2 regions of the Microbispora bryophytorum genome follow, and region 2 is predicted to be linked to the other one. Evidence: riboswitches for the same ligand, from Rfam matches in the RefSeq annotation. Region 2 holds a riboswitch; the other holds the start of a gene.
What was found. Region 2 has a riboswitch for glycine ahead of gcvT (glycine cleavage system aminomethyltransferase GcvT). Riboswitches for the same ligand answer to the same signal wherever they lie in the genome.

Region 1: linked by a shared signal. The riboswitch ahead of gcvP (aminomethyl-transferring glycine dehydrogenase) and the one ahead of gcvT (glycine cleavage system aminomethyltransferase GcvT) in region 2 are both predicted to bind glycine.

Annotation. Positions count from the first base shown of each region.
Region 1 covers NZ_JBICTF010000005.1:169,290-179,268, forward strand. Annotated here, with positions in the region: gene ACGFIB_RS18120 (mannose-1-phosphate guanyltransferase) at 1-1,809, shown strand, start outside; gene ACGFIB_RS18125 (FHA domain-containing protein) at 1,950-2,453, shown strand; gene ftsR (transcriptional regulator FtsR) at 2,473-3,129, shown strand; gene ACGFIB_RS18135 (bifunctional nuclease family protein) at 3,206-3,676, shown strand; gene ACGFIB_RS18140 (MerR family transcriptional regulator) at 3,832-4,449, shown strand; gene ACGFIB_RS18145 (hypothetical protein) at 4,482-5,207, opposite strand; partial or broken gene ACGFIB_RS18150 (histidine kinase) at 6,371-6,937, shown strand; gene ACGFIB_RS18155 (LuxR C-terminal-related transcriptional regulator) at 7,276-7,788, shown strand; glycine riboswitch at 7,811-7,903, shown strand; gene gcvP (aminomethyl-transferring glycine dehydrogenase) at 8,086-9,979, shown strand, end outside.
Region 2 covers NZ_JBICTF010000009.1:33,172-43,150, forward strand. Annotated here, with positions in the region: gene ACGFIB_RS27545 (gamma-glutamyl-gamma-aminobutyrate hydrolase family protein) at 1-181, shown strand, start outside; gene ACGFIB_RS27550 (AfsR/SARP family transcriptional regulator) at 527-1,399, shown strand; glycine riboswitch at 1,499-1,596, shown strand; glycine riboswitch at 1,597-1,692, shown strand; gene gcvT (glycine cleavage system aminomethyltransferase GcvT) at 1,734-2,825, shown strand; gene gcvH (glycine cleavage system protein GcvH) at 2,822-3,214, shown strand; gene ACGFIB_RS27565 (L-serine ammonia-lyase) at 3,248-4,621, shown strand; gene ACGFIB_RS27570 (hypothetical protein) at 4,820-6,307, shown strand; gene ACGFIB_RS27575 (hypothetical protein) at 6,236-6,727, opposite strand; gene ACGFIB_RS27580 (DUF6286 domain-containing protein) at 6,729-7,445, opposite strand; gene ACGFIB_RS27585 (amino acid deaminase/aldolase) at 7,647-8,822, shown strand; gene ACGFIB_RS27590 (DUF3618 domain-containing protein) at 8,907-9,242, opposite strand; gene bcp (thioredoxin-dependent thiol peroxidase) at 9,378-9,845, shown strand.

The DNA.
Region 1 (9,979 bases), on a different contig from region 2:
CTTGAGGGCAAGGTCAAGGTCGACTTCGACGCGTTCGAGCTGGCTCCGGGCGTGTGGGCCGCAGAGGGCGCCTCGGTGGACCCCGAGGCGGTGCTCAAGGGCCCCCTCTACATCGGCGACTACGCCAAGGTCGAGGCCGGCGCCGAACTGCGGGAGTACACGGTGCTCGGCAGCAACGCCGTCGTCAAGGAGGGCGCCTTCCTCCACCGCGCCGTGGTCAGCGACAACGTGTACGTCGGCCCCGCCGCCCACCTGCGCGGCTGTGTGATCGGCAAGAACACCGACGTGATGACCGGCGCGAGGATCGAGGAGAACGCCGTCGTCGGCGACGAGTGCGTCATCGAGGCCGAGGCGTACGTCTCCTCCGGCGTGAAGATCTACCCGTTCAAGACGATCGAGGCGGGCACGGTCGTCAACACCAGCGTCATCTGGGAGTCGCGCGGCCAGCGCAGCCTGTTCGGCCCCCGCGGGGTGTCCGGGCTGGTCAACGTCGAGATCACCCCGGAGCTGTGCGTACGGCTGGCCAGCGCGTACGCCACGACGCTGCGCAAGGGCGACACCGTCGTCACCTCCCGCGACGCCTCGCGCGCGGCCCGGGCGCTCAAGCGAGCGGTGATCAGCGCGCTGAACTCCAGCGCGATCAACGTGGTCGATCTGGAGGCCGCCGCCCTGCCGGTCGCCAGGTTCAACACCTCACGGGAGAACGTCCGGGGCGGCATCGCCGTGCGCACCACGGCGGGCGACCCCCAGAGCGTCGACATCGTGTTCATGGACGAGACGGGGGCCGACCTGTCCCAGGCGGCCCAGCGCAAGCTGGAGCGGGTCTTCTCCCGGCAGGAGTACCGCCGGGCCTTCCCCGGCGAGATCGCCGAGCTGACCTTCCCGGCCCGCGCCGTCGACACGTACGCGCGGGAGCTGCTGGCCTGCATCGACATGTCCGGGGTGAAGGACGCCGAGATGAAGGTCGTGGTCGACTGCGCGGGCGGCACCTCCTCGCTCGTGCTGCCGAGCCTGCTGGGCCGGGCCGGGGTCGACGTGCTCACCGTGAACAACCGCCTCGACGACGCCTCGCCGACCGAGACGCTCGCCGAGCGCCGCCGCGACCTGCAGCGCCTGGCGGAGCTGGTGGCCTCGGCGCGGGCCGCCTTCGGCGTACGGTTCGACCCGGTGGGGGAGCGCGTGTCCCTCGTGGACGAGATGGGCCAGCTGATCAGCGAGGAGCGGGCCCTGCTCGTCGTGCTCGACCTGGTGGCGGCCGAGCGCCGGGGCGGCCGGGTGGCCCTGCCGGTCACCACGACCCGGGTGGCGGAGATGGTGTGCCGCTTCCACGGCGTGCAGGTCGACTGGACGGCCACCAGCCTCGACACGCTGACGCGGTCGGCCCGGCATCCCGACACGATCTTCGCGGGCGACGGGAAGGGCGGCTTCATCGTCCCGGAGTTCGCGCCCACCGTGGACGGCCTGGCGGTGTTCCTGCGCCTGCTCGGCCTGGTCGCGCGCACCCGGCTGTCGCTCAGCCAGATCGACGCCCGCATCCCGGAGGCCAAGCTGCTCAAGCGGACCGTTCCCACGCCCTGGGCGCACAAGGGGGCCGTGATGCGCTCGGTCGTCGAGGCGGCCGAGGGCCACCGCCTGGACACCACCGACGGCGTCCGCGTCGTGGAGGACGACGGGAGCTGGGCCCTCGTCCTGCCCGACCCCGCCGAGGCCGTCACCCACCTGTGGGCGGAGGGCCACGACATGGACACCGCCCAGGCACTCCTGGAGCGCTGGGCCCGCGTCGTCGAACAAGCAGCGGGTGCTAGATGACATTGAACCTCCGCTGGCTGTAGCGTTGGTCAGTCCGCGCCCAGCCGCGGTCTTGACCTTTGTGCCTGATCAGCGTAAGTTGCGGCATTCGCAGTTTGAGCTAGTCCTAGAGCAAGTCGTGAGAGAGGCCGAGCCGTTCGATGCCCAGCGTCTACTGCACGCAGTGCGGTCATGCCAACCCCGAGGATGCCCGTTTCTGCTCACGATGCGGTTCGCCGCTGAGCGCTCCGGCGCCCGTCGCAGCCGACACCACCTCGACGATCTCACTTGAGGCGCTTGAGGCGGAGACGGGCCAGACGCTTCTGCCGGACAGGGCCTCGGTCGAGCAGTTGCCGCCCGGCACGGCTCTTCTGGTGGTCATGCGGGGTCCGAACGCGGGGAGCCGATTTCTGCTCGACAGCGACCTCACTACGGCGGGTCGCCACCCGGAAAGCGACATTTTCCTGGACGATGTGACCGTGTCCAGGAGGCACGTGGAGTTCTACCGGCGCGGCGGCCAGTTCACCGTGCGTGACGTGGGCAGCCTCAACGGCAGCTACGTCAACCGGGAGCGCATCGAGGAGTCCCCCTTGCAGGGCGGCGACGAGGTGCAGATCGGCAAGTTCCGGCTGGTGTTCCTCACGCGTGGTCCCGGAGGGCTGTGATCGGTGAGGAGGAGGAGTCATGAGCGCGCAGGCCGTACGGGCGTTCATGAGCATCGGGGAGGTGCTCGCCCTGCTGCAGGTCGAGTTCCCGGACGTGACCGTCTCCAAGATCCGGTTTCTGGAGGGTGAGGGGCTGATCGAGCCCCAGCGGAGCCCGTCGGGCTACCGCAAGTTCACCTACAACGACGTCGAGCGCCTGCGGTACATCCTGCGTGCGCAGCGTGACCAGTACCTGCCGCTCCGTGTGATCAAGGATCAGCTGGACGAGCAGGCGGCCCGTCCGCACGCGGTGTCCGACGGCGCCCCGCCCGTGCGTCTCAGCCGGGAGGAGCTCATCGAGGCCGCCGGCATCGACGAGGAGACCCTGACCGAGATGGAGAGCTTCGGCCTGGTCGCGGCCGTGGCGCGCCGCTACGACGGGGAGGCGCTGGAGGTCGCGCGCAGCGTGGGGGCGCTGGCGCGGTTCGGCCTGCGGGCGCGGCACCTGAGGGCGGTCCGCGCCGTGGTGGAGCGGGAGACCGGTCTCATCGAGCAGGCGGTGGCCCCGCTGCTGCGGCGCAAGGCGCCGGGGGCGATCGCGGAGGCGGACGAGACCGCCCGGGAGATCTCCGGACTTCTCCAGGAACTGCACAATGCATTACTGCGTGGGAGTGTTCGCGGCGTTCTGGGGCGGTGACCGGCACATCCGCACCTCCGTGGGTGTTACGTTGAATGCCTGGTGATATGCCGCGACGCTTGAGACGGAGCCGCCCGTGTTGCAGATGGAGGTCGTGGGGGTTCGCGTTGAGATGCCCACCAACCAGCCGATCGTTCTCCTGAAGGAGGCGAGCGGTGATCGGTACCTGCCGATCTGGATCGGGATGACCGAGGCGACCGCCATCGCGCTGGCCCAGGCGGAGGAGCCCCCGCCCCGGCCGCTCACCCACGACTTGTTCCGTGACGTTCTTGAGGCCCTGGGGGTGCGGTTGCGCACCGTCAACATCGTCGCGCTCCGCGATGGCATCTTCTTCGCCGATCTGGTCTTCTCCAACGGTGTGGAGGTCAGCGCCCGTCCTTCGGACTCGATCGCGCTGGCGTTGCGTACGGGTGCGACGATTTACGCGAGTGAGGACGTGATCCAGGAGGCGGGCGTGAGCATGCCCGACGACCAGGAAGACGAAGTGGAGAAGTTTCGCGAGTTCCTGGACAAAATCACACCGGAAGACTTCGGCCGGGCGGGCTGACGTGCCGGACGATTTCGGGAGATTACGCTTCACGACGCGCCGGACGGGGTCGTTGACTGACGATGGCCCCGGTCCTACGGTGCAAGGGAAACCACGGTTGTAATTCACGAACCCCCAGATCAGACCGTGGGATGAGAGAAAGCCGGAGGTCCGCAGTGGCGGTCAGCAGCGGCGAGGGTAAGTCGGCCGGCCAGCACGACCCGGTTCGGCAGGCGGCGCGCGAGCGCGCCGGCGAACAGGGCCTGCTGTTCGACGAGCAGCCGACGGCGCTGCCTCAGGGCATCGGATACCGCGGGCCCACGGCGTGTGCCGCGGCCGGGATCACCTACCGGCAGCTCGACTACTGGGCCCGGACCGAGCTGGTGCTCCCGACGATAAGGGCCGCCCAGGGATCCGGGTCCCAGCGACTGTACAGCTTCCGCGACATCCTCGTCCTGAAGGTCGTCAAACGTCTTCTGGACACGGGGGTCTCCCTCCAGCAGATACGCACCGCCGTTCAGCATCTGCGCGACCGCGGCGTCAACGACCTGGCCCAGATCACCTTGATGAGCGACGGCGTGAGCGTCTACGAGTGCACGAGCGCCGACGAGGTGATCGATCTGCTGCAGGGCGGCCAGGGTGTGTTCGGCATCGCGCTCGGGCGGGTGTGGCGGGAGGTCGAGGGATCGCTGGCCGAGCTTCCGGGTGAGCGCGCGGAGGCCGCTCCGGATGCGGAGGGGGACCATCCGTCGGACGAGCTGGCCCGCCGGAGAAAGGCCCGCAGGACCGGCTGACGGATGCCCCGGCTATCACCGGGCTCGAACGGTCAGGCGCGCGCGCCGGGCCTGGCCGGTGGCAGGTCGAACTCGTCGTTACGCATACGCAGCAGGGCGACGGACGCGCCGGCGAAGCCCACGGCCGTGATCAGCAGGCCGATGCCCGACGCGGTGTGACCGGGCATGAACGGATGGGTGAACCCGCCGGCAGCGAGCAGAAGGCCCATCCAGGCCGGTGCCGCGCCGCCGCGCGATAGCGCGAGGCCGAGCAGTAGCAGGCCGACGACGATGCCCACGATGAACAGCAGGCTCGCCACCAGCTGTACGGGGTCGTCCTCGAGCGCGTTCTGAATCCTCGCCATGGTCGCCACGTCGAAGTGCCTGGTCACTGTCAGGTACGCCAGGTCGTCGCCGCCGCGGATCAAGGGGAAGCCGGCCAGGTCGCCGAGCAGCGCGAGGAGGACGCCCGCCGTGGTGAGCCTGGGAGCGCCGCGACGGGCCACCCAGGCCACGGCGAAGGTGGCCGGGATCAGCCCGACCAGGAACGGCAGGGCGAACCATCGGATCACGCCCGCGGCCTGCTCGTGGGCCGCGTACGCCGCGACCGTGGCCTCGAACGACTCGCCGCCGTCCACGGGGCTGAACAGGTAGTGGAGACCCATGCCGAGCATGGGGAGCGGAGCGACGACGGCGAGCAGCACCCGCCAGAAGCCGCGCACGTCCCGCGGCGGTTTCTGCGGGGTGGTGGCGGCGCGGGCGTCGATGGTCGGCTGCATGATGATCCTCCGAGAGTTCGGGAGCTGTCCGATCGAGTCCGAGGATGGGCGCGGACCGCTCCCTTCGTCGTGGGGGCATGGTCCCGATTCCGGTCCCATGCTCCCCGTGATCCGGGAGCACGCTCCTATGGCCGATGGGAGCGCCGGGGTCCGATGATGAGCGCATGGCAGTCAGGCGGGCCGGTCCGGTCGCGGTGCTCATCCTCACGGCCGTCGTGGTGGCGGCGGCGTGGGTGTCGTGGTTCCTCGGCGGGTTCACCTTCGCCGACGCGGCCGACGACTCCTACCTGCTGACCAACAGCGTCCAGGCGCTGACCTTCACCGCGTTCGGCGCGCTGGTGCTCGCCCACCGCCCCGGGCACCGCATCGGGCTGCTGTTCGTGGCGTACGGCGCCTGTTACACGCTGAGCGTGGCCTGCCTCGGGCTGATCACCGACGCGGTCGGGCTGCCGGAGGGGTGGGCGCGGGCGGTCGAGCTGTTCGGCATCACCGTGTGGATCCCGGCGCCGGCCGTCTGTCTTCCGCTGATCGTCCAGTTGTTTCCCGACGGCAGGCCGCTGTCGCGGCGCTGGCGGCCGCTGGCCGTCGCGACCCTCGCCGTCCTGCCGCTCACGCCCACCCTGACCCTGCCCGTGGTGGCCGGGCTGGCGGGGGACGGGCTGGCCATGGGGGAGCCGATGCTGCCCGTCGTCGCGGGTGAGGTCGCCCAGCGGCTGATTCCGGTGTTCGCCGCCGCCGACGCGCTGGTGCTGCTGGCCTCTGTCGGCGCGCTCGTCCTGCGCGTCCGCCGGTCCCGCGGGGTGCCACGGCTGCAGTTGATGTGGCTGCTGTGGGCGGTGGGACTGTTCGCCGCGCTCAACGCGCAGCGGATCGTGACGACCGACGGGCCGGTGTTGTTCCTGCTGACCCTGCCGCTGATCCCGGCCGCGGCCACGGTGGCGATCCTGCGCCACGGGTTGTACGACATCGAGCTGATCGTCAACCGGTCGCTGGTGTACGGGGTGCTCACGCTCGGCGTCGTGCTGGCCTACCTGGGCATCGTCGCGGGGCTGTCCGCGCTGGCGCGGGACCGGCTGTCGGCCACCCCGCTGATCGCGACCGCGGTCGTCGCGCTCGCCTTCGCGCCCGCCCGCTCGGCCGTACAGTCCGCGGTGGACCGGGTCATGTACGGCCAGCGCCGCGATCCTGCGGCGGCCGCCGCCCGGGTCGGCCTGCGGCTCGGCACCGGCCTGGACGGGGTCTTGCGTGCCGTGTGCGAGGCGCTGCGGCTGCCGTACGCCGCGGTCAGCTCCGACGGGCGGCTGGTCGCGACGTACGGCCGGGCGCCGCGGCTGCGGCACACCGTGCCGCTGGAGGTGGCCGGCGGGCCGCCCGCGGACCTGCTCGTCGGGCTGCGGGCGGGGGAGAGCCGGCTGTCCGGCGCGGACCGGCGGGCCCTGGGACTGCTGGCCGCCCCGGTCGGCCTGGCCCTGCAGGCGGTGCGTTTGTCGGAGCAACTGGGCGAGTCCCGCACGCGCATCGTGGCCGCGCGGGAGGAGGAACGCCGGCGACTGCGCCGCGATCTGCACGACGGCCTCGGCACCGTGCTCACCGCGGTGACGCTCAAGGCCGACGCGGCCCACAATCTGCGTCACACCGACCCCGAGCGGAGCGGGCGGCTCCTGCTCGACCTGCGCGCCGACCTGACTGCCGCGATCGCCGACATCCGCCGGCTCGTCTACGATCTGCGCCCGCCCGACCTCGACGAGCTCGGACTGCTGGGCGCGCTGCGCCAGCGCGCCCAGCAATCCTGGCGCCGCGAGCACGCCGGGTGCGTGGTCACGGTCGACGCCCCGGACGACCTGCCGCCGCTGCCCGCCGCGGTGGAGGTGGCCGCCTATCGCATCGCCACCGAGGCGGTCACCAACGCGCTGCGCCACGGCGGGGCGACGGCGTGCCGGGTCTCCCTGCGCGCCGATCACGCCCTGCACGTTGAGGTGAGCGACAGCGGCTCCGGGGGCGCCGGAGCGACGCCGCCCGCCGTGAGGTGCAGCTCACGCGCCCCGATGTCGTGGTCATGGACCTGCACATGCCGGGCGTCAACGGGGTGGAGGCCACCAGGGCCATCGTGCGCGCCGTGCCCGCCACCCGGGTGCTCGTGCTCACGATGTTCGAGGACGACGAGTCGGTGTTCGCGGCGATGCGCGCCGGAGCCTTCGGATACCTGGTCAAGGGCGCGAAGCAGGAGGAGATCGTCTGGGCGGTCCGCTCGGTCGCGGCCGGACACGCCGTCTTCGGCCCGAGCGTGGCTCGCCGGATCATCGACTTCTTCGCCGTCGGGGCCTCCCGCGCGCCGGCCCCGGAGCCCTTTCCCGAGCTCACCGCGCGTGAACGGGAGGTCCTCGACCTCATCGCGGCGGGACGGTCCAACCCCGCGATCGCCCGGCATCTGGCCATCAGCGGCAAGACGGTGAGCAACCACATCACCGCCATCTTCGCCAAGCTGGCGGTCGCCGACCGGGCCGAGGCCATCGTCCGCGCCCGCCAGGCCGGTCTCGGCGCCGATCTCGAGCAGGGTGCGAGTCGGGCCGATCCGGGGTAGCCGGTAGAGTGGGAACGGCCGACGACCTCGTGCGGGAGAGACCCCTGGCATTTCAGGGGCGCCGAAGGAGCAAACCTCCCCGGAATCTCTCAGGCATCCGTACCGCACGGACGAGGCGACTCTGAAAAGCAGGCCCGCCGGCCAGGCGGCGCCTCACCGAAGGGGAAAGCCGGGCTCGACGGCCCGGTGAAGCTCTCAGGTCCGATGACAGAGGGGGAGACCGCTTCACGACCGGCCGCGCCACCCAGGGCGCCGGACGGTCGCCGCAGGTCTCGACCCGCCCAGGAGGCCCCTGTCATGACCGATCGGTCCACACTTCGCGATCTTTCCGCTCCGCCCTTCGCCACCCGTCATATCGGCCCCTCCGAGGCCGGCCGCGCCCGGATGCTGGAGGCCGTCGGCTACGAGTCGGTGGCCGACCTGCTCGCCGTGGCCGTGCCCGAGGCCATCCGCACGCGCGGCCCGCTGAACCTGCCCGCGGCGGTGGGGGAGGCCGAGGCCCTGGCCGAGCTGCGCGCCCTCGCCGGCCGCAACCGGGTGCTGACTCCGATGATCGGCCTCGGATACCACGACACGATCACCCCGGGTGTCGTCCTCCGCAACGTGCTGGAGAACCCCGGGTGGTACACGGCGTACACGCCCTACCAGCCGGAGATCTCACAGGGGCGGCTGGAGGCGCTGCTGAACTTCCAGACGGTCGTGTCGGACCTCACCGGCCTCGACGTCGCCGGTGCGTCCCTGCTCGACGAGGCGACGGCCGCGGCCGAGGCGATGACGCTGGCGCGGCGGGCGAGCAAGGCGAAGACCGACGTGTTCGTGGTGGACGCCGACGCGCTGCCGCAGACCAAGGCCGTGCTGGCGACCCGCGCCGAGCCGCTCGGCATCACGCTGGTGGAGTCCGACCTCGCCGGTGAGCTGCCCGAGTGCTTCGGGGTCCTCGTCCAGTATCCGGGCGCGAGCGGCCGGGTGGCGTCCTTCCACGCGGTCGCCGAGCGGGCGCACGCCCAGGGGGCGCTGCTGGTGGCCGCGGCCGACCTGCTGGCGCTGACCCTGTTGGAGCCTCCGGGCGAGCAGGGCGCCGACATCGCCGTCGGCTCCTCTCAGCGCTTCGGTGTCCCGCTGGGCTACGGCGGCCCCCACGCCGCGTACATGGCCGTCCGCGAGGGCCTGCAGCGGCAGATGCCGGGCCGCCTGGTCGGCGTCTCGGTGGATGCCGACGGCCGCACGGCCTACCGGCTGGCCCTGCAGACCCGCGAGCAGCACATCCGGCGGGAGAAGGCCACCAGCAACATCTGCACCGCGCAGGTCCTGCTCGCCGTCATGGCCTCGATGTACGCCGTCTACCACGGCCCGGACGGTCTCAGGAGGATCGCCCAGCGGGCGCACCGGTACGCGGCCGTCCTGGCAGCCGGGCTGCGCGAGGGCGGCGTGGAGGTCGTCCACGACGAGTTCTTCGACACCGTGCTCGCCCGCGTGCCCGGCCGGGCCGCCGAGGTCGTGGCCGCCGCCGCGGAGCGGGGCGTGAACCTGCGCCTGGCCGGCGACGACCACGTCGGCGTCGCCTGCGACGAGAAGACCACCACGGACCACCTGCGGGCGGTCTGGGCGGCGTTCGGCGCGCCCGACCTCGTGGTCGAGGACCTCGACCGGGTGACCTCCGACGCGTTTCCGGCCGACCTCCACCGGACCTCGGACTTCCTCACCCACCCGGTGTTCCACTCCCACCGGTCCGAGACGGCGATGCTGCGCTACCTGCGGCGGCTGCAGGACAAGGACATCGCGCTCGACCGCTCGATGATCCCGCTGGGCTCCTGCACGATGAAGCTCAACGCGACCACCGAGATGGAGCCCATCACCTGGCCGGAGTTCGCGTCCATCCACCCGTTCGCGCCGGTGGAGCAGGCCGAGGGGTACGCCGAGCTGATCGCGACGCTGGAGGGCTGGCTGGCCGAGGTCACCGGCTACGACCGGGTGTCGATCCAGCCGAACGCGGGCTCCCAGGGCGAGTTCGCCGGGCTGCTGGCCATCAGGTCCTACCATCGCTCCAGGGGCGAGGGTAGCCGCGACGTGTGCCTCATCCCGTCCTCCGCGCACGGCACCAACGCCGCCAGCGCCGTCATGGCGGGCATGCGGGTCGTCGTGGTGGCCTGCGACGAAAGCGGCAACGTCGACCTGGCCGATCTCGCCGTCA
Region 2 (9,979 bases):
CCGCCTGGCCGGCGGGCTGGAGGTCACCGCCCGCTCCGACGACGACACGATCGAGGCCGTCGCGGTCACGGACGCGGCGTTCGCCCTGGCCGTCCAGTGGCACCCGGAGGCCGACGAGGACGGCCCGCTGTTCCACGCCCTGGTCACCGCCGCCGGCCGGCGTCGCCCCGGTCGCGCTTGAGCGGTCCGATCGCGCTTGAGCGGCCCGGCCACCCGCCCGGCGCACCGAGGCCGGGCCCCGCGTGCTCCCGGCCTGCTCCCGCGGCCGGAGGCGGCGCCGCGACGACCCGGTGAGCGCCGGAATCGATCATTGACCATCGCGTAATCGGCGTCGCACTCTCACTCCGCCGGCATGGACAGTCGGCGAGAGCATGATCTGAAACCGATTTCATTTGGGTTATCGGGCGTATCGGCGCGCACGGGGCAGGGCATTGCGGCCGCGAGAGCGGAGTTTATGGGGTTCCGCAGCGGCCGACATAGAAACGGCGTATTTTTGACGAAAGCCGCCGGGGAGAGATATGGTCAAATGGCGATCAAAGCCGCATCGTCGGCGCGTTCACGCTGCTTTCATGCGAGGGGAACCGTGTTTTACGCCGTGCTCGGACCGTTCCTGGCCATGAAACCTTCAGGGGATGTCATCGCCGGGCTCGCTCCGAGGCACCGGCAACTCCTCGCATTGTTCCTGCTCAATCCCAATATCGCGGTTCACCGGGACCGGCTCATCGATCTGTTGTGGAATGGCCGCCCCACTAAATCAGCGCCGCGGAATCTTACCACCTACATCGCACAGGTGCGGCGACGCCTCTCGCCGCGCGACCCCGACATTTCTCCGCTGCACACCCTGGACGGCGGCTACCTTCTTTCCGTCCCGTCGGGATCCGTGGATGCTGCAGTATTCAACCATTTCGCGGAACAGGCCAGAATCGCTCGCGAGAATGGCGATTACCACAATGCGGCGAGGATGTTCGAGAACGCGCTGAGCCTCTGGCGGGGCGACGCCCTGCCCGCGATGCGGCACGTGGACGAGCTGTCCGCCTGGGCCGAACGGCTCGACGAGGACCGGCGCGCGGTGACCGAAGACCTCTTCGACGTACGGCTGGCGCTCGGGCACCATCACGAGATCGTCGGCGGCCTGGCGCAGTGGGCACGGCGCCACCCGCTGCGCGAACGGCCGCACCGGCAGCTCATGCTGGCGCTGCATCGCTCGGGCCGCACCCACGACGCCTCGGCGTCCTATCAGCGACTGCGCCGGACCCTGGTCGACCGCCTCGGCACCGAGCCGTCCCCCGACACCCAGGCCCTCCACCAGCGGATCCTCACCGGCGACGACCTTCCGTCCGCTCTGACGCGTCTGTGCGCGGCGCATCGGCCGTCACGCGAGTGCGATCGCAGGTCGTGACGAGAGCCCCGCGAGGACCGGATACCCCGATCGGGGAAATCGGGGCGAACCTGCCGGTTACGGGGATGGCGGCGAACCACTAGGCTTGCAGGACACCAGTGATCCCGCGCGGGAGAGCGTCCTGGCATCCGGTCAGGGCCCCTGAAGGAGCAAGCCCTCCCCGCGAACCTCTCAAGGCAAAGGACCGTGCGGGCCAGGTGACCTCTGGAAAGAAGGCCGGAAGGCCTCGCCGAAGGTGAAAGTCCGGTAAAGATCGGACGAAGCTCTCAGGCGCCGATGACAGAGGGGGAGGATGCCCGATGTCAAACGCAGCATCCGTCCTTCCGAGGTGCGCATGTCCCGATCCACCCCGCTGCGCGGGGTCCACGAAAGTCTGGGCGCGACCCTGACCGACTTCGCGGGCTGGCAGATGCCCCTGCGTTACGGCAGTGAGTCGGCCGAGCACAACGCGGTGCGCACGGCCGCGGGGCTGTTCGACCTGTCCCACATGGGAGAGATCTTCGTCGTCGGCGCACAGGCGGGCGAGGCGCTCGACCGCGCCCTCGTGGGCCACCTCAGCGTCCTCGCGCCCGGCCGCGCCCGCTACACGATGATCGTGAACGAGACCGGCGGCATCCTCGACGATCTCATCGTCTACCGCCTCGACGAGGACCGGTACATGGTCGTCGCCAACGCCTCCAACTACGCCCTCGTCGCCCGTGAGCTCGCCGACCGCGTCCGCGGCCACGACGCGCGGGTGACCGACCGGTCGGACGAGTACGCGCTGGTCGCCGTGCAGGGCCCGCGCGCCGCCGGGATCCTGGCCGCGCTGACCGACGCCGACCTCGACGATCTGAAGTACTACGCCATCGTCCCCGGCGTCGTCGCGGGCGCGCCCGCCCTGATCGCGCGCACCGGATACACCGGCGAGGACGGCTTCGAGCTCTTCGTGGCGAACGAGCACGCCGTGCCGCTGTGGAACGCCCTCGCCGAGGCGGGCAAGGACGCCGGGCTCGTCCCCGCAGGGCTCTCGGCCCGCGACACGCTGCGCCTGGAAGCCGGCATGCCGCTCTACGGCAACGAGCTGAGCGCCGCGATCACGCCGTTCGACGCCGGCCTCGGCCGGGTCGTCCGCTTCGACAAACCCGGCGACTTCGTGGGCAAGGCCGCCCTCGAACGGGCAGCGGAGAACGGCACCAGGCGGCGCCTGGTCGGGCTCGCCGCGCTCGGCCGCCGCGTGCCCCGCCACGGCTACCCCGTCACCCGGGAGGGCGCCGTCGTCGGCGAGGTGACCAGCGGCGCTCCGTCGCAGTCCCTCGGCCGCCCGATCGCCATGGCGTACGTCGACGAGGGCGCCCTGGACAAGGGTGGCCTGGCCGTGGACATCCGGGGCAGCCAAGAACCGGTCGACGTCGTCGATCTGCCTTTCTACAGGAGGAGCAAGTGAGCACCATTCCGGACGACCTGAGCTACACCAAGGAACACGAGTGGGTGGCCGGGATCGAGGACGGCCTCACCGTGACGGTGGGCATCACCGCGTACGCCGCCGAGCAGCTCGGCGACGTGGTTTTCGTGGAGGTGCACGCGGAGGCCGGCTCGACGGTCGCGGCCGGCGACACGGTCGGCGAGGTGGAGTCCACCAAGTCCGTGAGCGACATCTTCGCGCCGGTCGGCGGTGAGGTCGTCGAGATCAACCCCGCCGTCGTGGACGACCCCTCGCTGGTCAACTCCGACCCGTACGGCGAGGGCTGGCTGTTCCGCGTGCGCGTGGAGCAGGAGCCGGACGACCTGCTGTCGGCCGCGGAGTACACCGCGCTGACCTCCGGCGAGTCCTGACGGCCACCGGAGACGTGTGAAAGGCGACGGTCAATGGCGATCAGCGTCTTCGACCTGTTCAAGGTGGGGATCGGGCCGTCCAGCTCGCACACGGGCGGCCCGATGGCGGCGGCGCACAGGTTCGCCCGCGGGCTGCACCGGGACGGGCTGCTGGAGAAGGTCACCCGGGTCGAGGCCGTCCTGTACGGCTCGCTCGGGCTGACCGGCAAGGGCCACGGCAGTGACAAGGCGGTCCTGCTGGGCCTGTCCGGCGACAAGCCCGAACTGGTCGACGTCGACACCGTCGACGAACGACTGGCGGCGATGCGGGCGAGCGGCACGGTCACCCTGTACGGCGTGCAGGAGATCCCGTTCGTGGTCGGCGAGCACCTCGTCTTCGAGCGCAGGCTGTCGCTCCCCCACCACCCGAACGGCATGCGGTTCACGGCGTACGCCGGCGACGCGGTGCTGCGCGAGAAGGTGTACTACTCGGTCGGCGGCGGCTTCGTGGTGGACGAGAACGCCACCGGCGCCGACCGGATCAAGCCCGATGACACGGCGCTGCCGTACGCCTTCACGACCGCGCACGAACTGCTCGCGCACTGCGCGGAGACCGGCCTGTCGATCTCCGGCCTGATGATGGAGAACGAGAAGGCCTTCGGCCGTACGGAGGAGGAGATCCGGGATCGCCTGCTGCACCTGTGGGCGGTCATGGCCGAGTGCGTACGGCGCGGCACCAGCCGCGAGGGCGTCCTGCCGGGCGGCCTCAAGGTTCGCCGCCGGGCCCACCAGCTGCACCGGCGGCTGCAGGGTGAAACCGACGGGACCGACCCGCTGCGGGCGATGGACTGGGTCACGCTGTTCGCGCTGGCCGTCAACGAGGAGAACGCCGCGGGCGGCCGGATCGTCACCGCGCCGACCAACGGCGCCGCCGGTATCGTCCCGGCCGTTCTGTCGTACTACATGCGTTTCCTCCCGGGTTCCGGTGAGGACGGCGTCGTCCGTTTCCTTCTCACCGCGGGCGCGATCGGCGTGCTGTTCAAGGAGAACGCCTCCATCTCCGGCGCGGAGGTGGGCTGCCAGGGCGAGGTCGGCTCGGCCTGCTCGATGGCGGCGGCGGGCCTCACCGAGGCGCTCGGCGGGACGCCGGAGCAGGTCGAGAACGCCGCCGAGATCGGCATCGAGCACAACCTCGGCCTGACCTGCGACCCGATCGGCGGGCTCGTCCAGATCCCGTGCATCGAGCGCAACGCCGTCGCCTCGATCAAGGCGATCGCCGCCGCCCGCATCGCGCTGCGCGGCGACGGCCGCCACTTCGTGTCGCTGGACAAGGCGATCAAGACGATGCGCGACACCGGCAGGGACATGCTCGACAAATACAAGGAGACCTCGCGCGGCGGCCTCGCCGTCAACGTCATCGAGTGCTGACCCCCCACCCCCGCCGTGATCTTGTAATTTGTCGCAGGCGATGCCCCTCACCTGCACCGGAACCCTTCGTGATCATGCAGAAAATCGGCGAGCACCCACCTCACCTGCCGTGGAACCGTTCGTGATCATGCACGCGGGCAGAACGTCGGCCGGAGCCAATAAGGTGGTGACTTCCCCGGCGAGGAGGAGGGCCGTCACGTGAGGTGGCGCGAGGCGCTGCGCCCGCATCGGGCGTTCCTGGTCGTGCTGGTCGCGGGCGTCGCACTGCGCGCGCTCGCCGTGCTCGGCTACCGGCCCGCGTTGTGGTTCTGGGCCGATTCCTTCGCCTACCTCAGCTCGGCCCTCGACCTGCGGCCGCTGCCCTCGCGGCCGTCCGGCTACTCGCTGTTCCTGGCGGCGCTGAGCCCGCTGGGAAGTATCACCGCCGTCGTGATCGTCCAGCACCTGCTCGGTCTCGGCATGGCCGTCTGCGTCTACGCGGTGCTGCGCCGGCGGACACGGCTGCCGGGCTGGGGAGCGGCGCTGGCGGCGGCGCCGGTGCTGCTCGACGTCCACCAGATCCAGCTCGAACACCTCATCATGGCGGACCTGCTGTTCACCGCACTGGTCGTGGCCGCCGTGACGATCCTGTTGTGGCGCCCTCGCCCGGGCGCGTGGTCCGTCGTCGCGGCGCTGCTGCTGCTCGGATGCGCCACGGTCACCCGCACCCTCGGGCTGCCCCTGATCGCGCTGGCGCTGCTGCCGGTGCTGTTCGCCGGACGCTGGAGGACCGCCCTCGCCGGACTCGCCGCCGCGTCCGCCGTGCTCGGCGGGTACGCCGTCTGGTTCCACGACGCCCACGGGTCGTACGGGATGGGCGGCAGCAGCACGTGGCTGTGGTCGCGCACGATGACCTTCGCCGACTGCTCGGTCATGAAGCCGCCGAAGGAACTGGCGGTGCTGTGCCCGTCGGGGCCCCGGCTCGCCGCGCCCGCCTACATCTGGGCCGCCGACTCGCCCATCCAGCGGGTGAAGAAGGACAAGGACCGGCTGGCGAGCGAGTTCGCCTCGCTGGCGATCCGCAGCCAGCCCCTCGACTTCCTGGCGACCGGGCTGCACGACGCCATGTGGGCGTTCGAATGGGACCGGAAGGTCTACCCCGCCCCGGGTACGCAGAGCGCGTACGTGTTCCCCGCCTCGGTGAAGCCGTTCACCTCCAAGGTGGCCTCCGGCGGCCGTACGGCCGGTGAGCTGACCACCGCCTACCAGGGAAGCTCCGGGGACACGAAGGTGGTCGAGCCGTTCGCGGGATGGCTGCGCGCCTACCAGGAGCAGGGCTTCCTGCGCGGGCCGCTGCTGGCGGCGATCCTGCTGGCCGGGCTCGCCGGGCTGGTGACCAGGCGGTGGTCGGCGCTGCTGCCCTGGGCCGCGGCGGCGGCCCTGCTTCTGCTGCCGCCCCTGATCGCCGCCTTCGACCACCGCTATGTGGTGCCCGTCGTGCCGCTCGCCTGCCTGGCCGCCGGGCTCGCCCTCGGCACGGGCGCGACCGCCGCGCCGTGGCGCGCGGAGGGCAGATCAGGGGACAAATCAGAGGGCAGATCAGGGGGGCGGTCAGGGAGGGGGTCAGGGAGGCGGTCAGCGGCGGCGGACATGCAGGCGAACGACCGCAAGCGCGTCGTCGCGGCCGACCGCGCGGCGAACGCGTGAGATCGCCGACTCGTCCAGCCGCCTGATCACCTGCCGCACGTCGGCCGACCGCCGCAGCGACACCGAAATCCGCACCCTGCCGTCGCGTACGAGCCTGACCGAGATGTGGCCGATCCCGTCGATCCCCTTCAGCGCCACGCCGAGCATGGCGATGCCGGCGCCGGTGCGGCTGCCGACCCGGCCCCAGCCGAGCGCCAGGAAGAGCCAGCGGGTCGCGACCAGCGCGAGCACCATGGCCGCCCCGGCCAGCAGGGGCAGCGCCCACGGCTTCCCGTCGGCCACCCTCCCGTCGGCCACGCTCGCGTCGATCAGGGCCACGCCCGGCCGCCCGCGCACGGCGGTCAGCAGGCCGAGACCCCCCGCGACCAGCGCGAGGCCCACCAGCAGGAGCCCGACGCGGTTTCCCCAACGCGGACGCACCTCAGCCCCCTCTCCTGCGCAGCCGTACGACCACCTCCTGGCGGGACCGGACGCCGAGGCCCGACAGCCGGTCCCCGACCGCCGCGCCGACCTCGCGCAGCAGGGCGCCGGTCGTGTCCGCGTCGGCCACCACGGCGACCTCGATCCGCCTGCGGAGGATGTGGACGCCGGCCCGCCGGACGTGCTCGACCTCACGGGCCGAGGCGGCGAGCGTCCGGCGCAGACCGGCGCGGGTCAGTCCCATCGCGAGCAGCGGATCCCGGCATTCCAGGGGCATGAGCCGGGGACGGCCGGGAACGAGCGCGAGGGCCACCAGTCCCGCCCCGCACACGACCATGCCGATCGCGGCGGCGGGGACGACCGGGTCGCCCGTCGTGAGGTTCAGCAGCCGGGACGGCAGCCGCCAGGGCGGCAGCATGCCAAGCATGACGGCGACGACCACGGCGGTGAGCACCCAGCCGAGCAGGGCGATCACCACGGCGACCATGACAGCGGCCGGAGTCCGGGCCGGCCGCAGGACGCGTACCGCGCTCCGCCGGCCCGCCGCAGCGCCCCTGTCGCCTGTGTCGCCTGTGTCGCTTCCGGCGCCCTCGACATCCGCGCCCCTGGCGCCCTTGCCGCCGCTGCCACCCTTGGTGCCCTTGGCGCCCGAGTCGCTTCCGGCGCCCTGCTCGCTCCTCGCCGACGAACCCGCCAGGATTCCCTGCACGACGCTCATCAGCCGTTCACCCTTCCCGCTCACCGTGCCGGGTCCGCTCGGTAGTCACCTCACCATGGGTACACGGAGCGGTGACGGGACGGGCGGGTCACCCGCCGCCTTGCGCGATCATGGCGGCGCCACTGCGGAGTTTTTGCCCGGGCCCGGTTAACGTGAACCGCGCTCATGTGTTTCCGGGCGGCGCCGTACTAGGCTGCGCCCATGGACGACCGACAGCGTCTCGACCAGGCGACGGCCCACCTTGAGCCGCCCTTCGCCGTCCTCGACATGGACGCGCTCCGGTCGAACGCGGCCACCATGGTGCGCCGGGCCCGGGGCAAGCCGATCCGGGTGGCCAGCAAGTCGATCCGCTGCCGGGCCGTGCTCGAACGGATCCTGGCCATGGACGGCGTCTCCGGCGTCATGGCCTTCACGCTGCCCGAGGCGCTGTGGCTGGTCTCCACCGGCCTGCGGGACGTGCTCGTGGCCTACCCCACCGCGGACAGGACCGCGCTGCGCGCCCTCGGATCGGACGAGGTGGCGGCACGGGAGATCACCGTCATGGTGGACTCGCCCGAGCACCTCGACCTCATCGAGAGCCTGCGACTCCCCCACCGGATCCGGGTCTGCCTGGACATCGACGCGGGGTTCGTGACCCTCGGCGGCGCGTTCCGGGCGGGCGCGCTGCGCTCGCCGATCCGCGAGCCCGAGCAGGCCGCCGAGATCGCCGCTCACATCGCCAAGCGTCCCGGCGTGCGGCTGACCGGGCTCATGGCGTACGAGGCCCAGATCGCGGGGATGGGCGACGACGTTCCGGGACCGTACGGCCGAGCGGTGCGCTGGATGCAGGAGCGGTCGCGCCGCGAGCTGATCGTGCGGCGCGGCCGGATCGTGCAGGCCCTGCGCCAGGTCGCCGACCTGGAGTTCGTCAACGGCGGCGGAACGGGAAGCATCGAGAAGACCGTCGCCGAGCGGGCGATCACCGAGGTCGCGGCGGGCTCGGGATTCTTCCATCCCCGGCTGTTCGACTTCTACCGGGGCTTCACCGGCCGTCCGGCGGCGCTGTTCGCCCTGCCCGTCGTGCGCAAGCCGGCTCCCGACGTCGTGACCGTGCTCGGAGGGGGCTATCCCGCCTCCGGGGCCCCCGGGCCCACCCGGCTGCCCCAGCCGTACCTGCCGGCGGGGCTCAGGTATCACTCGGACGAGGGGGCGGGCGAGGTGCAGACGCCGCTTCTGGGCGAGGCCGCGACCGACCTCCGCCTCGGCGACCGCGTCTGGTTCCGCCACGCGAAGGCCGGGGAGCTGTGCGAGCGCTTCGCCGCCTTGCACCTCGTGGAGGGCGACCGGGTGGCCGAGGAGGTCCCGACCTACCGCGGCGAGGGCAGGACCTTCCTGTGACCGCGGGCCCGGCCTCGTGATCGTTCCCGCGGGGACGCGAACGCCGCCGTGAACCGCGTCATGGCGGCGTCGTCGGGCGGCGGGTCAGCGGGAGCGGCGGGAGCGGCGGCGCAGCAGCACGACGGCCGCGCCCACGACGACGACCACGCCGATCCCGATCAGCACCGGGGCGATGCCGGGCGCCGGATACTCCGCGGGCTGCTCGCCCTCGCCGTCGGCCGGGGCGTACGTGCGCGGCCCCAGGACCATGTCCTCCACGGACGTGACGAAGTCACGCGCGTTGGCCTTCGCCTTCTCGACGCCACGCTCCGCGACCCGCTTCGGGCTCACCCGGTCCGCGATGGCGTCGACCGTGCGAGCGAGCTCCGCCCGCGTGCGCTCGATCTTCCGTTCCAGCGCATCGGGATCGGTGTCCGCCATGCGATCCCCCTCCTGTGGTATTCGTGTGTGATCAGTCTGCCAGGTCCGGCGGTCGCCCCGCACAGGGGCTGAGCCGGTAGTTTGGTGGACGCTTGCCCGCCGAACGCCGCGGGTCACCTTTTTCCGGAGGACGAGATGAGCAAGCTCCAGCCCGGCGACGCCGCGCCGGACTTCACCCTGACCGACGCCGACGACAACGAGGTCTCGCTGGAGTCGTTCCGCGGCAGGCGGGTCATCCTGTACTTCTACCCGGCGGCGATGACCCCCGGGTGCACCAAGCAGGCCTGCGACTTCCGCGACAACCTCGGCGCGCTGACCGAGCAGGGCTTCGTGGTGCTGGGCGTTTCCAAGGACAAGCCCGCCAAGCTGCGGCAGTTCCGCGAGCGCGACGCGCTGACCTTCCCGCTGCTGTCCGACACCGGTCTGGACGTGCACAAGGCGTACGGCGCGTACGGCGAGAAGACGAACTACGGCAAGACCGTGATGGGCGTCATCCGCTCCACATTCGTCGTCGACCCCGACGGAAAGATCGAGAAGGCCCTCTACAACGTGAAGGCCACCGGTCACGTCGCCCGGCTCACGAAAGAGCTGGGGATTTCCTGAAATATTCCTTTCGTCGCGCTCCCGGAATTGTCGGCGGCGGCCGATAAATTCCGGGGCATGGCGAAGTACAAGTACACCCCTGAATTGCTCGCCGCCGCGGCCGCCGGCGCGAGCAGCATCGCCGACGTGCTGCG